4 regions of the Streptomyces sp. NPDC028305 genome follow, and region 1 is predicted to be linked to each of the others. Evidence: riboswitches for the same ligand, from Rfam matches in the RefSeq annotation. Region 1 holds a riboswitch; each other region holds the start of a gene.
The links. Region 1 has a riboswitch for cyclic di-AMP ahead of ACZ4WQ_RS46215 (transglycosylase family protein). Riboswitches for the same ligand answer to the same signal wherever they lie in the genome.
Positions count from the first base shown of each region.

Region 2: linked by a shared signal. The riboswitch ahead of ACZ4WQ_RS35025 (transglycosylase family protein) and the one ahead of ACZ4WQ_RS46215 (transglycosylase family protein) in region 1 are both predicted to bind cyclic di-AMP.
Region 3: linked by a shared signal. The riboswitch ahead of ACZ4WQ_RS25430 (M23 family metallopeptidase) and the one ahead of ACZ4WQ_RS46215 (transglycosylase family protein) in region 1 are both predicted to bind cyclic di-AMP.
Region 4: linked by a shared signal. The riboswitch ahead of ACZ4WQ_RS21450 (M23 family metallopeptidase) and the one ahead of ACZ4WQ_RS46215 (transglycosylase family protein) in region 1 are both predicted to bind cyclic di-AMP.

Region 1 covers NZ_JBVHTN010000016.1:36,671-40,344, reverse strand. The annotation lists gene ACZ4WQ_RS46225 (FtsB family cell division protein) at 1-219, opposite strand, end outside; gene eno (phosphopyruvate hydratase) at 311-1,606, opposite strand; gene ACZ4WQ_RS46215 (transglycosylase family protein) at 1,789-2,499, opposite strand; cyclic di-AMP (ydaO/yuaA leader) riboswitch at 2,501-2,669, opposite strand; gene ACZ4WQ_RS46210 (transglycosylase family protein) at 2,931-3,674, opposite strand, start outside.
Region 2 covers NZ_JBVHTN010000008.1:380,963-384,636, forward strand. The annotation lists gene ACZ4WQ_RS35020 (dsRBD fold-containing protein) at 1-189, shown strand, start outside; gene ACZ4WQ_RS35025 (transglycosylase family protein) at 256-1,566, opposite strand; cyclic di-AMP (ydaO/yuaA leader) riboswitch at 1,572-1,754, opposite strand; gene ACZ4WQ_RS35030 (DUF4232 domain-containing protein) at 2,134-2,838, shown strand; gene ACZ4WQ_RS35035 (hypothetical protein) at 3,074-3,244, shown strand; gene ACZ4WQ_RS35040 (HEXXH motif domain-containing protein) at 3,374-3,674, shown strand, end outside.
Region 3 covers NZ_JBVHTN010000006.1:32,374-36,047, forward strand. The annotation lists gene ACZ4WQ_RS25425 (aldo/keto reductase) at 1-435, opposite strand, end outside; gene ACZ4WQ_RS25430 (M23 family metallopeptidase) at 612-1,775, opposite strand; cyclic di-AMP (ydaO/yuaA leader) riboswitch at 1,787-1,913, opposite strand; gene ACZ4WQ_RS25435 (PP2C family protein-serine/threonine phosphatase) at 2,200-3,447, opposite strand; gene ACZ4WQ_RS25440 (DUF6227 family protein) at 3,563-3,674, opposite strand, start outside.
Region 4 covers NZ_JBVHTN010000005.1:101,526-105,199, reverse strand. The annotation lists gene ACZ4WQ_RS21455 (GntR family transcriptional regulator) at 1-586, opposite strand, end outside; gene ACZ4WQ_RS21450 (M23 family metallopeptidase) at 813-1,637, opposite strand; cyclic di-AMP (ydaO/yuaA leader) riboswitch at 1,651-1,849, opposite strand; gene ACZ4WQ_RS21445 (M16 family metallopeptidase) at 2,147-3,529, opposite strand; gene ACZ4WQ_RS21440 (M16 family metallopeptidase) at 3,550-3,674, opposite strand, start outside.

The DNA.
Region 1 (3,674 bases):
CCGCTGTTCGGAGATGTCCGAGCGCTGCGAGATGTACTGCCGCATCGGATAGGCGAGGGCCACCACGAGCGAGCAGACGACCAGCGCGAGGAGCGCGGCCCGGCCGGTGAGACGGCTGCGGCGGCGCCGGATACGGGCGCGGTAGACGCGGGCGGCGGCGTGCTCGCCGAACGCCCTCAGCCTGGTCGCGGTGGAGAACCGATCCCGATCCGCCGGCACGTCGCCTCCCCGGTCATGACTTCGCTGTGTACGCCGTCCCCGGCCACGGTACGGGACCGGGGCCGGGGACGGCGGTCAGACTCGGCGGGGCTCAGCCCTTGACGACCGCGCCCTTGAAGCGCGGGAAGGCGGAGCGGCCCGCGTACACCGCCGCGTCGTCGAGGATCTCCTCGATGCGCAGCAGCTGGTTGTACTTGGCCACGCGCTCGGAGCGGGCGGGGGCACCGGTCTTGATCTGGCCGCAGTTGGTGGCGACGGCCAGGTCGGCGATGGTGACGTCCTCGGTCTCGCCGGAGCGGTGCGACATCATGCACTTGAAGCCGTTGCGCTGGGCCAGCTCGACCGCGTCCAGGGTCTCGGTCAGCGAGCCGATCTGGTTGACCTTGACCAGCAGCGAGTTCGCGGTGCCGCTCTCGATACCGCGGGCCAGCCGCTCCGGGTTGGTGACGAACAGGTCGTCGCCGACCAGCTGGACCTTGTCACCGAGCTGGTCGGTGATCGTCTTCCAGCCGTCCCAGTCCTCCTCGTTCAGCGGGTCCTCGATGGAGACCAGCGGGTACGCGTCGACCAGCTCGGCGTAGTACGCGGTCATCTCGGCGGCGCTGCGCGCCTTGCCCTCGAACGTGTAGGTGCCGTCCTTGTAGAACTCGGAGGCGGCCACGTCGAGCGCCAGCGCGATGTCCTGGCCCGGCTGGTAGCCGGCCTTCTTGATCGCCTCGACGATCAGGTCGAGGGCGTCGCGGTTGGAGCTCAGGTTCGGGGCGAAGCCGCCCTCGTCGCCGAGGCCGGTGGACAGGCCCCGCTCCTTCAGCACGGACTTCAGGGTGTGGTACACCTCGGTGCCCCAGCGCAGCGCCTCGGAGAAGGACTCCGCGCCGATCGGCGCGATCATGAACTCCTGGATGTCCACGTTGGAGTCGGCGTGCGAGCCGCCGTTGAGGATGTTCATCATCGGGACCGGCAGCAGGTGGGCGTTCGGCCCGCCGAGGTACCGGAAGAGCGGGAGGTCGGAGGCCTCGGACGCGGCGTGCGCCACGGCGAGCGAGACGCCGAGGATGGCGTTGGCGCCGAGCGAGGACTTGTCCGGGGTGGCGTCCAGGTCGAACATCGCCTGGTCGATCAGGCGCTGCTCGGTGGCGTCGTAGCCGACGAGCTCCGGACCGATCTGCTCGATGACGGCGAGGACGGCCTTCTCGACACCCTTGCCGCCGTAACGGTTCTTGTCACCGTCGCGGAGTTCGAGGGCCTCGAAGGCACCGGTGGACGCACCGGAGGGCACGGCGGCACGGCCGGTGCTGCCGTCGTCGAGGCCGACCTCGACCTCGACCGTGGGGTTGCCTCGCGAGTCGAGGATCTCGCGAGCTACGACGACGTCGATGGACGGCACGAGGTTCTCCTTCGTATGGGTCTGTCGTTCTCCGGCATGAGCCTAACGGGCCCGGGGGCCGGGCCCGACGAAGCCCCGGCGGGGCGCGCCTCAGGTGGGGGGGCGGCGCGCCCGGCCGGGGCGGTCCTCGGGGATGTCGGGGTCGCGGTCGCCGGGCTGGGGGGAACGGTCCCGGCGGGGGGTCAGCCGAGGTGGAGCTGCTGGCCCGGGTAGATGAGGTTGGCGTCCTCGACGATGTCCTTGTTCAGCTCGAAGAGCTTCTTCCAGCCGCCCTTGACGTGGTGCGCCTCGGCGATCTTGGAGAGGGTGTCGCCGGACTTGACCTTGTACTCGCCGTCGCCCTTCTTGAACGTGTGGCGGGCCTCACCGCGCGCGGCGTGCTGACCCTCGCCGCGGGGCTGCGCCTTCGGCTTGGCGGGCTGGGCGGGCTTGGCAGGCTGGGCCGGCTTCGCGGGCTGGGCCGGCTTGGCAGGCTGGGCCGGCTTCGAGGACTGCGTGGTGGAGCTGGAGGGGGTCGGGGTGCCGCTGGTGGTCAGCCCCGTGCCGCACACCGGCCAGGCGCCCTTGCCCTGCCCGGCCAGGACCTTCTCGGCTATCTGGATCTGCTGGTCCTTGGTGGCCAGGTCGGCGCGGGAGGCGAAGGACGTACCGCCGTACGCGGCCCAGGTGGAGTTGGTGAACTGGAGGCCGCCGTAGAAGCCGTTGCCCGTGTTGATGGACCAGTTGCCGCCGGACTCGCACTGCGCGACCTTGTCCCACTGGGCGGTGGTCGCGGCCGAGGCGGAGGTGGCCCCCAGGATCGGTGCGGCGATGGCCGCACCGGCGACGCCGGCGAGTGCGGCGATGCGGGTGACCTTCGAGGGACGGCGGTGCTTACCCTTGTCGTTACGCATGTTCGTTCCTCACCGACGCCTACGAGGTGAGCTGTCGGGTTCGGACGTGAGTTGCCCGGCCGGACGCGGCTGACCGCGTCCGTCTTCACCCCTAGCCGACCGAGCCCGTCTCCGGGCCGCCGCGGCACCTACCTTGGGTCCCCCGCTCCTGCCTTCGGCGCTGACGCGTCTGGTTCCCCCCGACCGCCGGCAGGACTCGGCGTGACGATCGACGGTGCCCGCGGTAGCGAGCGGGAAGACGTTAAACACACCTTCCGATGAGGTTCAAACCCCCATATCTCAGCGAAGGCGGCCCGATCCGCACCCAGCCGTCCCACATCTACGCAGGTGAGGCCGGGTACGGAAAGATCGGACAGGAGGCACAGGCCGGGCGATGTGACGAGATGTATGTCTCACTGCCGCCAGATCGGGCATTTCACCCCGAACTGCCGCTACCTCGCGCTGAGATCGAGACGCTGACCAGGGTGGATGAGGCCGGGGTTGCCCCCGATGAGCGATTTGTCGCTCTGGTACAGCCGGGCCCAGTCTCCGTTGGCCTCCTGCCCGTCCACGGTGTCTGACGAGGCGTCATCGGTGCGCACGCTGGAGTCCTCGCGGCCGAGGGGCGGAAGCGTGATCTCGGTGCGGCCCTCGCCGCCGCGCGAGGCGTGCCGCCCGGAGGGCCGCGCCTCGTCCGACGCGTCCCCGGACTCGCCCTCCTGGGCGTCGGGTGCGCCGCGGTGGCGGCCGGTGGGCGCGGAGGAGTCCTCGTCGACCTTGTCGCCCTTGGCGCCCTTGTCGGCGCCGGAGGGCGCGCCGCCCTCCCCGCGGGACGTCTCGTCGGCGGCGCGGTCGGAGTCGCCGGACTTGCCGTGGCCCTTCCCGTCGGAAGCGCCATCGACCGCGCTGCCGTCCGCGCCGTCGCCGGTCGCGGAGGGATCCGGCGTCCCGGTCTTGTCGGACTTACCGGACTCCTCCGAGTTATCGGATTCACGGGAGTTATCGGACTGACCGGAATTACCGGACGATTCCCCCGTCTTGGAGTCGTCGATCCCCGTGGGCTCCTCCGAATCCTTGGCCTCCGGCCCGCCCTTGCCGCCGGAGTTCCCGTCCAGCGCGTCGCCGAGGTCGGCGAGCCCGGCACCCAGCGCACAGCTCGGCCAGGCGTCCGGCCCGCGGTCGCCGAGGATCGCCTG
Region 2 (3,674 bases), on a different contig from region 1:
ATGCACGACGGGACCGAGATCCTGGCTCAGGGTCGCGCGAACCGGAATCCCGACGACCCGGCACAGCCGCGGGTCGGCGAGGAGATCGCGGCGGCGCGGGCGCTGAACAACCTCGCTCACCGGCTGATCTCGAAGGCGGGCGGTGACATCGAGGAGGTCACGCACGCGAAGGCACATCTGGTGATGTAGGGCCGGTCTGCCGCGGCGCCGGGCCGCGGCAGAGCACCCTTCACGACACCTTTCACATCGGATTTCTCAGATCTGGACGCCCTTGGAGCGGAGGTAGGCGAGCGGGTTGACGTCGGAGCCGTAGTCGGGCCCGGTACGTATCTCGAAGTGCACATGCGGCCCGGTCACGTTGCCGGTCGCCCCGGAACGGCCGAGCTGCTGGCCCCCGGACACGGACTGGCCGACGTGGACGGACAGCGCCGACATGTGCGCGTACTGGCTGTACATGCCGTCGGGGTGGCGCAGCACCACCTGGTAGCCGTACGCCCCGCCCCAGCCCGCGGCGACCACCTCGGCCGAGCCCACGGCCCGCACCTGGGTGCCGGTGGCGACGGGGAAGTCGACCCCGGTGTGGTGGCCGCTGGACCAGTTGCTGCCGGAGACGCCGTAGGCGGTTCCGATGCCGTGGCTGGCGACCGGGGTGGTGAAGGACGAGGAGGAGCGCGCCGACGAGCCGGACTTCGCGGCGCGCTCGCGCGCCTTCTGCGCCTGCTCGATCCGCTGCTTGGCCGCCTGCTCGGCCCGCTGCTGCTTGGCCCGGTCCGCCTGCTCGGCGCGCTGCTTGGCTTGATTTGGCTGTTCGGCCCGGGGCCGGCTCTCGGGCGTCTTCGCGGCCGGGGACCCGCTGCCGTCGAGGGTGAGCTTCTGACCGGGGTAGATCAGGTCGGGGTCGCCGCCGATGACGCGGCGGTTGGCCTCGTAGAGCCGCTGCCAGCCGCCGTCCACATCCCGGGCGTCGGCTATCCGGGACAGCGTGTCGCCGCCGACCACGGTGTACGAGGCGGCGGAGCGCCCGGTGGCGGCCGCGCTCTGGTCGACGGCCTTGGTGGTGGCCTTCGGAGCGGCCCGCGGGGCGTCCTTCGGCGTGACCTTCGGTGTGGCCTTCGGGGCCGTCCTGGGAGCGGCCTGGGAGGAGCCGGAGGAGCCCGAGGTGCCGGGGGAGACGTCAGCGGGCTGGCCGCCGCGGGTCAGGCCCGCCTTGACCGAGCAGACCGGCCAGGCGCCGGGCCCCTGGGCGTCGAGCACCTTCTCGGCGATGGCTATCTGCTGGTCCTTGGAGGCCAGGTCGGCCCGGGACGCGTAGGTCGTCCCGCCGAACGCCTCCCAGGTGGACTGGGAGAACTGGAGGCCGCCGTAGTAGCCGTTCCCGGTGTTGATGCTCCAGTTGTCGGTGGACTCGCACTCCGCCACCTTGTCCCAGGTGTCGACGGAGGCGGCGTTCGCCTGGCCGACGCCTATGAGGGGCAGCGCGACCCCGGCGCCGCCCGCGGTGAACGCGAGCGAGGCGCGGGAGACGCGTCGGGGCCGGGGCCGTCGGTGACGTCCGCGTGCAGCCATTGAGCTCATCCTCTCCTGACGCCTGCGAGGTGAGCTGTCGGGTTCGGGCGGGAGCTGCCCGGCCGCGCCTTCCCCGGTGCCCCCCGGCACCGCGGCGCGACTTCACCCCTAGCCGTACCGCCCGATGTCGTGCGGCACGGCGCCTACCTGGTTCCCCCGCTCCTGCCGTGACAGGTCGTCGTGTCACCCCTCCACCACGGCAGGACTCGGCGCTCCGGCGGAGGAGGACCCGCCGCAACGAATGCGCCGGGTGCGGCACAGTAAACACACCGTTTTGGTCACGACAAGGTCTCGACGGACCTGTGTCCTGAAATCGATCACGCCGCTGATGAAATGTGACCCGGGTCACGGCTTTCCGGATGGGGTGATTGCGGCCCGGAATCCGTAATGCCGAATTGCCGTAATTATGTGATTAATGCTGGGGCCGCGCGGCGGAGTCGCATATCGACCGGAATAAGGGCGCCCATCGAGGGAAGGGGAGTGGGAAGGGGAACGGACGGGGGCTGTCGGGGCACTCGGTGCGGCGGCCGACGAGCCGCCGGAGGCCCGACCCACAGGAGGTTGGCCATGACACAGCCACACGGCGGGGCGCCCGCGAGGCGCCGGCCGCCGGTCTTATCCATATCCGCGCTGGTCGTCGGCGCCCTGGCCGCGGTCACCGCCTGCGGCTCCGATACGACGTCGGGGGCGCCCGCGCCGCCCGGCTCGGCCGGCAAGTCCCACTCGGCCACGGGCACCGCCCGGCCCGGCACCGCTGCGCCCAGCACGGCCCCGCCCGAGGCCGATCCGGCCTCGAAGGCGCCGAGCGCGGCCGAGCCGTCCGTCACCACCGAGGCCGGCTCCGCCGCCCCGCCCGCTGTCCGCCGCATCTGCTCCAAGGATCAGCTGAAACTGTCCACCGGCCGGGCGGATATCGGCGCGGGCAATGTCTATGTCCCCCTGGCCTTCACCAATACCGGCGCGGCCAGTTGCACGCTGACCGGGTATCCCGGCGTTTCGCTCCTCGACGCCCCCGGCGCCGCTATCGGCGACCCCGCCACCCGCCGCGGACCGGGGCGCCCCACGGTCGTCCTGAAACCCGGCGACAGCGCCTACGCGAGTCTGCACACGGTGAACAAAGGCCTGTCCGACAAGCCCTGTTGGCGGACCGCGGCCGAAATTCGGGCCTACCCCCCGGACTCCCACCGCTCCATCAAGGTATCCGCGCGCTCCTTCCGGGTCTGCGGGGGCGTATTCGAGGTCACCGCCGTCGAGCCGGGTTCCCAGCCCTGAACCGGGGCACCACGACGGGGCGCGGACCGCCGCCCCCGCCCCGCGCCCCGCCCGGACGCGCCGGAAATGAATTGGCCGGGAAGCGCGGCCACATGACGCCCTTGGGTGTCCGAAAATCTTGATGGCCGCGACACCCACTGGCCCCTTTCGCCCTTCCGCAATCATTATCGGGTGGGCCACCATGTGAAGAGGCCTCGCCTGAGCCGGCACGGAGCGTCTAGAGGGGAACGATGTCATGGAGCGAGCGGCGACCGGGGTCGAGACGGAGCTGGTGGACCTCTCGGGAACGACGCTCGAAGAACTGGGGGACAGTCAGGAGTTCACCCTCGCGACCCGGCGGTTGCTCGAACTCGTACAGTCCCCGCCGACGCTCGCGACCGCCGCTGATGCCAACCAGGGTTGTTGACGTAGTTCCGGCGGTGGCACACCAGTATTCACTCCATCGAGAAAGGCGGCCATGCCGGCGGACTATTCAGCTGGCCCTCCCTCCCCGCTTCCGGCTCTGCGCCGCACACAGCCGCTCACCGCGTCCCCGATGAGCCGTCACCACCGGCTGTCCACGGCGTGCCTCGACGAGCTGACGCGCGGTGGCGGAGGCGCGGCGGCGATCGCCGAGTTACGGGCGGGCCAACGCAGCCGCCTCATGCTGCTGCTACGCGCGTTGACCGACCTCGCCTCCTCCCATCCCCAGGTGCCAGGGCCGCTGTCCGCGCCGCGTGATGCATGGGAGCTGCTGATACGGGCCGAGCGGCGCAGCCCGTCGAGCGCGGAGCAGTTGCTGCTGCACCCCCAGATCGGCGCATGGCTCAGCCGCTGCCTGCGCAGGCTGCGCGGCG
Region 3 (3,674 bases), on a different contig from region 1:
CAGCGTGGAGATGATCTCCTCCACCGGCACCGAGGTGTCGTCGTAGTGCGTGTAGTAAAGGTCGATGTAGTCGGTGCGCAGACGCTTCAGGGACTCGTCGACGCCCGTCTTGATCGCCGCGGCGGACAGGCCGCGGGGGGTCGGGACACCGGCCCCGACCTTGGTCGCGAGGACGATGTCGGCGCGGTTGCCGCGGGAGGCGAACCAGTTGCCGAGGATGGTCTCGGACTCCCCGCCCGAGTTGCCCGGCACCCACGCGGAGTAGACGTCCGCGGTGTCGATGAAGTTGCCGCCCGCCGCCACGTAGGCGTCGAGCACGGCGAAGGACTCGGCCTCGTCCGCCGTCCAGCCGAAGACGTTCCCGCCGAGTGACAGAGGGAACACGGACAGGTCCCCGAGCTGCTTGCGGTTGTCGGTCTGCTTGTTGTCAGCCATGCGTTATTTCAGCGCGGTGGCGGAAGGGCGTATTCCCATCCCTGAGCGGGTTCACCCTCGCGAAAAAAACCGGCGACCTTGGCGTCAAGGGGGGAGAGAGCGCCAAGGCCGCCGGGGTGCGGGGGCCGGACCGGTCGGACCGGTCTATAGGGCCTGCGGGGACGGGAGCGCGGCGGTCACGGGGTCAGGCCGTGGTCGCGGAGCCAGGGCATCGGGTTGATCGGGCTGCCGCCGCCCGGGCGGACCTCCAGGTGGAGGTGCGGGCCGGTCACGTTGCCCGTGGCGCCGACGCGGCCGATGACCTCGCCCGTCGTCACCGAGCCCGACGTACGGACCATCGACGACAGGTGGCAGTACCAGATCTCGGTGCCGTCGTTCAGCTTGAGCACGATGCGGTAGCCGTACGAACCGGCCCACCCGGCCGAGGTGATGGTGCCGCCGTGGACCGCCTTGACCGGGGTGCCGGTCGGGGCGGCGAAATCCTGGCCGGTGTGGTCGGCCGACCACATGTCGCCGGCCTGGCCGAACGACGCGGTCAGGGTGTACGAGGCGACGGGCAGGGTGTACTGGGCGGCGAGCTTGGCCAGGCGCTCGGCCTCGGCCTTCTTCCTGGCCGCCTCCTCCGCCTTCCGCTTGGCCTCCGCCTCGGCGGCCTTCTTCTTGGCCTCGGCCTCGGCCTTGCGCTTCGCCTCCGCGTCGGAGGCCTTCTTGGCAGCGGTGGCGGCCTTCTCGGCGGCCTGCTTGGCGGCGGCGTCGGCCGCGGCGTCGCGCTGCGACTCGTCGGCGGCGTTCTGCTGGTTCTCGGCCTGCTGGAGGATGCGGGCGCGCAGTGCCTCGCCCGCGTCGGTGGCGCCGTTCTCCTCGTCCTCGGAGGTCAGGCCGGCCGTGGAGAGGGGGGTGGCGGTGGTGGAGCCGTCGGAGTCGGAACCGGAGTCGGAGAACAGCGCGCCGATGCCGGGCAGGTCCTTGGCGTCGGGGAGGGCGTCCTGCACCTGACCGGCGACGTGCGCCAGGTCCGGCATGGATATGGGGGCCTTGGGGCGGTCCTTGGCGGTCGCCATCCCGCCGGCGCCGACCGCCGCGATCACGCCGACGCCGAGGACGGCGCCGCTGCGGGCCATGGTGCCGCCGCGCTGCTTGGGGACGCGGTGCTTGCCGCGTACGGGGGCTATGGACTCCTCGGTGGGATTCCACTCCTCCCAGGTCTCGGTGTCCTGGTCGGCCCCCGCCTTGGCGGCCGGTTCGAACCAGGAGCCGTAGCGGACCGCGGTCCCGGTACCGGTGTCGACACCGGACCGGCGGGTCGGAGCTTCTTCAAGGGCAGACCTGTTGGACGCCACGCGGGCGCACTCCTTTCCTTCCCTCTCGCCTACCGGGTTAGCTGACGGGTTCGGAGCAGGAAGGTCTCCTACGGGTCAGGTTCGACCCGATTCACCCCAAGGTTGGTGGTTCCCCGGTTCCCTTGGTGTTGCTGTTGTCGCTCTGCTGCTGGGTGCTGCCGTGCGTGCGGGATTCGGCGACGGCGCGCGGTGCCGCCTCTTGCGGCGGTTGTGACGACCGCGCTGCGTTATCGAACGTTAATAGAAGGCGTGACCTGATTCCAAGCCGTTCCCGGGAATCAGAGGAACCTTTGAGGTGAACTTAACGCCGAACATGGGACAGATGAGGGCGAGTCGGCGGCTGTCCAAGCGCACCCGGAAACGCCCTCGACCTGATCGTGCGTCAATCGTTATCCGTAATGATCATGGTCCGCTACGGAGCGTGTTAAGGCGCGGTGCCGGGCGTCACCGGGGAGCGGCGCAGCGCCAGCAGCGCCATGTCGTCCGCGGTCCCGCCGCCCGTGTGCCGCTCCACGTCCGCGACCAACGCGTCGAGCAACTCCACCGGTCCGGTGAAGCCGAGGCCGCGCAGCCGGACCGCCGGGTCGTAGAACACGCCCCGCTCGTCGCGCGCCTCGCTCACGCCGTCGGTGAACAGCAGCAGGGTCACCCCTTCGGCGAACGGCAGCTCCTCCACCCGGTCCGGCCACGCCCCCAGGTCGCCCATCCCCAGCGGCAGCGCCGGTACTTCGGGCTCGGGGCTGCACACCGAGCCGTCGGCGTGCAGCAGGAGAGGCGCCGGGTGGCCGCGGTTGATGAGGCGGAGGAGGGAGTCGCCGCGGGGGATCTCGGCGAGCACCGCCGTGATGAACCCCTCGGACTGTTCGATGTCGCCCCGCCGGGCCCGCTCCCGCTGCAACGCCCGCTCCAGGCGCAGCGCGAGCCCCTCCAGCGTCGCCTCCTGCTCGGCGGCCTCCCGGAAGGCGCCGATGGTGATCGCGACCACCTCGACCGCCCCCAGCCCCTTGCCCCGTACGTCGCCGATGAGCATCCGTACGCCGTGCGGGGTGTCCTGCACGGCGTAGAGGTCGCCGCCGATCGCGGCATCGCGCTCCGCGGCCACGTAGCGGGCCGCGACGTCCAGGCCGGCGAGGCGGGCGGGCGGCGCGGGCAGGACGGCGCGCTGGGCCGCCTCCGCGATGCCGCGCGCCGAGGCCAGCCGCCGGCCGCCGCGGTGGATGACGTGGTTGGTGAGGAGGGCCAGCAGGGCGACCGTCACGACGGTGGCGACCTCGGTGGCCGCCTGGGCCCAGTCCCCGACGCCGTGGAACTCGGCCAGCAGGCAGGCGGCGGCGACCGCTACGGCCGCGGTGACGGCCGTCAGCCGCGGCGAGTAGAACGGAGCGGCGACGAGCGGGGCGGCGGCGAGGAAGGGGGCGGCCGTGTACTGGGGCGGGGTGCCGAGGTCGAAGGCGATCCCGCCCGCGATCAGGATGCCGGGGAGCCAGGGCGCGAAGCGGCGGCCTGCGGCGCCCCCGGGCGCCTCGTCGCCCGCGCGGGGCCCGTCCGCGCGCGGTTCCCCGCGCCCGGGTGCGCGCGGTCGCGTACGCGGTCTCGTACGCCGCCTTGTACGCGGTCCCTTGAGCGGGCTCGTACGGGCGCCCGTACGAGCCCTGCTCCCTCGCACCCGCACCGGTCGCTCTCGCTTTCCCCTGGTCCTCTGCTCCTCTTACGCCACCCCACCAGGCTCCGGGTCGGCGGGGCGGCGTGCGAGTCGGTGTCGGCCAGGTGGGTGCGCGCGGGAGAAGTCAGAGGTCAACGCCGAGCGCCCGGGCGTGGCGGTCCGCCGCCAGCTCGGCGGAGACCTCGTCGAGATACACCTCGCACACCAGCCGCCCGTCGGCGGTCAGGTTGTGCTCC
Region 4 (3,674 bases), on a different contig from region 1:
ACTCGACGGCCCTGAGCGAGAAGTCGGGGCGTCCGGGGCCGCCCGGGACGGGCGGCGCGGACCGGCGGGGCTCCACCGCGTACACCCAGGCGATCTTGCGCCGCAGCTGCACCAGCAGCCCGGCCAGGCTCGGGCTGCCGGACGCCTGGGCCAGCGTCTCGTGGAACCAGTCGCTCAGCGACCGCAGTTCGCCCAGCTGACCGCGCTGGGCCCGCTCCTGGCCCAGCCGGACCAGGCCGCGCAACACCTTCAGATGCGCCTCGGTGCGGCGCTGGGCGGCCCGGGCGGCGCCCAGCGGCTCCAGCAGCGCGCGGATGTCCAGCAGGTCGGCGGCCTCCCGGTCGGACGGCTGGGCCACGCATGCGCCCGCGTGCCGGCGGGTGGTCACGAAGCCCTCCGACTCCAGGGTGCGCAGGGCCTCGCGCACGGGCACACGCGAGACGCCGTACCGCCGGGCGAGGACTTCCTCGGTCAGCCGGCTGCCCGGCGCGAAGGTGCCGGAGACGATGTCGTCGCGGATCGCCGTACACACCGCGTGCGCCGAAATCCGGCGGCTGCCGTGGACCGCGGTCGTATCGCCGTTCACTTACGGTCCCGCATTGTCGAACCTCCGCCTTAATCTCCGCGAAACGCAGCCGATTGACGCGTGTTCAGCGACTCTATTCTAAGCGGCTGGAATTTCCGATGGGCGGGGGGATTTCATGGATATTTTTTGGCCAGGGCGAGCGGACGGACAGCGGGCGGACGGACAGACAGACAGACCGAAGGCCCCGGGTCCGTGGGACCGGGGCCTTCGGGCGGCGTGCGGTTGATCAGATGTTGACGCCGTGCGAGCGCAGATAGGCGACGGGGTCGATGTCCGAGCCGTAGTCCGGGCTCGTGCGGGCCTCGAAGTGCAGATGCGGCCCGGTGACGTTGCCCGTGGCGCCGGACAGGCCGATCTGCTGACCGGGGGTGACCGCCTGGCCGACGGAGACGCTGAGGGACGACAGATGCGCGTACTGGGTGTAGGTGCCGTCGTTCATCTTGATCACGATGTTGTTGCCGTACGCGCCGCCCCAGCCGGCCTCGACGACGGTGCCGGAGCCCACGGAGTGCACCGAGGTCCCGGACGCGGCGTGGAAGTCCACCCCGGTGTGGCTGCCGGAGGACCACAGGCCGCTGGAGGCCTGGTAGCTGGTGGAGAGGTACGAGCCGGAGACCGGCAGCACGAACATGTTCAGCCGCTTGCGCTCCGCCTCGCGCGCCGCGCGCTCCTTGGCCTCACGCTCCTGCTTGGCCTTCTTCGCGGCCGCCTCCGCCTTGCGCTTCGCCTCCGCGGCCAGCCGCGCGGCCTCCTTGCGGGCGTCGGCCTCGGCCTGCGCCTTGGCGGCGGCCTCCGCGGCGAAGGACTGCTGGGTCTCCGCCTGGGCGGCGACCTGGTCGGCGAGCTCGTCGCCCATGGCGACCGCCTGGCGCAGCCCGGTGTCCTCGGCGCCGCGCCCGTCGTCCGAGGCCGCGAGCGCCGGGGCGGCGAAGCCGGCGACCACGCCGGAGGCGGCCAGTGTGGCTATGCCCGCCAGGTTGGCGCCGGAGCGGGCGGTACGGGGGGCGCGTCCGGGGCGGCGGTGCTTCCCGGTGGTACGGGTGATCGCCATGAAGCGGCGCACTCCTTTCCTTCCCTCTCGCCTACCGGGTTAGCTGACGGGTTCGGAGCAGGAAGGTCTCCTACGGGCCCCTCGCCCCTCGCGGGGAAGGCGTCCGATTCACCCCTGGGAATCGCCCCTCCGGCGCCGCGGGCGGCAACGGGCGAGGCTGGTTCCCCGGTTCCCCTGGCTCGCGCCGTACGGGGATTCGGCGATGGTTGTCCGTGCCGCGGGCGCGGCGTGTCTCGGGCGGGCAACCGGACTGACGCTAAGCGGGACCGCTTTCGATCACCAAACGGTTCCGCTCTTTTGTTGGTTTCCCCACAGACACGCCCATCCAGATGGGCAACCTCTGCTATAAAGCGGGCGAAACGACCGGTGAAACGGCAACAAAAGGAAACCCCGGCGCCTGAAACGGCGCCAGGGTCCTTGTCCCGGCGGCCCGTTCGCCCAGCTCGCGAGGGCGGCCGGGCGCGTCGGCCTCACGTCAACCTGGGGTAAACCCCCGGGTCATCTCCAGGTCAGCCCTGGATGACGCTCACCTCGCCGATGCCGAGCTCCTTGACCGGCTCCTCGATCTTCGAGGCGTCGCCCACGAGCACCGTGACCAGCCTGTCGGGCGGGAAGGCGCTCACCACCGCGGCCGTCGCCTCCACCGTGCCGGTCTCCGCGAGGCGCGCGTACAGGTGCGCCTGGAAGTCGTCCGGCAGGTGCTGCTCGACCTGGTCGGCCAGCGTACCCGCGACCGCGGCCGCCGTCTCGTACTTCAGCGGGGCCACCCCGACGAGGTTCTGCACGGCGACATCGCGCTCGGCGTCCGTCAGGCCCTCCTCCTTGAGCGTGCCCAGCACCTTCCACAGGTCCTCCAGGGCGGGACCGGTGACCTCGGTGGCCACCGAGCCGCTGATGGCCAGCATCGCGGCGCCCGTGGCCCCTCCAGAGGCGTCCGGGGCCGCCGAGCGGAGCACCTGGCCGAAGGCGCGCACGCCGTAGGTGTAGCCCTTCTCCTCGCGCAGCACCCGGTCCAGCCGGGAGGTGAGGGTGCCGCCCAGGCAGTAGGTGCCCAGCACCTGGGCGGGCCAGATGCGGTCGTGGCGGTCGGCGCCGATCCGCCCGATGAGCAGCTGGGTCTGCACCGCGCCCGGCCGGTCGACGATGATCACCCGGCCGGTGTCATCGGCGGTGATCGGCGGCATGGAGCGGGGCTCGGCGGCGCCGCCCGTCCAGGCGCCGAGGGTGTCGGCCAGCGCCTTGTCGAGGTCGACGCCGGTCAGGTCGCCGACGACCACGGCGGTCGTGGTGGAGGGGCGGACATGCGTCTCGTAGAAGGCCCGCACGGCCGCGGCGTCGATGCCCTCGACGGTCTCCTGGGTGCCCTGGCGCGGGCGGGACATCCGGGACTCCGCCGGGAACAGCGTCTTGGACAGTGCCATCGAGGCGCGCCGGGCCGGATTGGCCAGCTCGTGCGGGATCTCGTCCAGGCGGTTGCGCACCAGCCGCTCGACCTCGCCCTCGGGGAAGGCGGGCGCGCGCAGCGCGTCGGCCAGCAGGCCGAGCGCCTTGGGCAGCCGGGAGACGGGGACCTCCAGGGACACGCGGAGGCCGGGGTGGTCGGCGTGTGCGTCCAGGGTGGCGCCGCAGCGCTCCAGCTCGGCGGCGAACTCCTCGGCGGTGTGCTTGTCGGTGCCCTCGGACAGCGCGCGGGCCATGATCGTGGCGATGCCGTCGAGCCCGGCCGGCTCGGCGTCCAGCGGGGCCGCGAGGTTGACCTCCACGGCCACGACCTGCTGGCCGGGGCGGTGGCAGCGCAGCACGGCCAGCCCGTTGGACAGCTCGGCGCGCTCGGGGGCCGGGAAGGCCCAGGGCTTGGCGGCGCCGCCCAGCGGCTGCGGGTGGAAGGTCATCGTGGTGGTGACGGCGTCGCTCACTGGGCCGACTCTCCTTCTGCGTCGTTGTCGTCGGCTGCCGCGTCGTTGTCCGTGTCCGTGACGGCGTCGGCCTCGGCCTGCTCGGCGCCCTGGAGCGGTTCGTACACCAGCACCGCGCGGT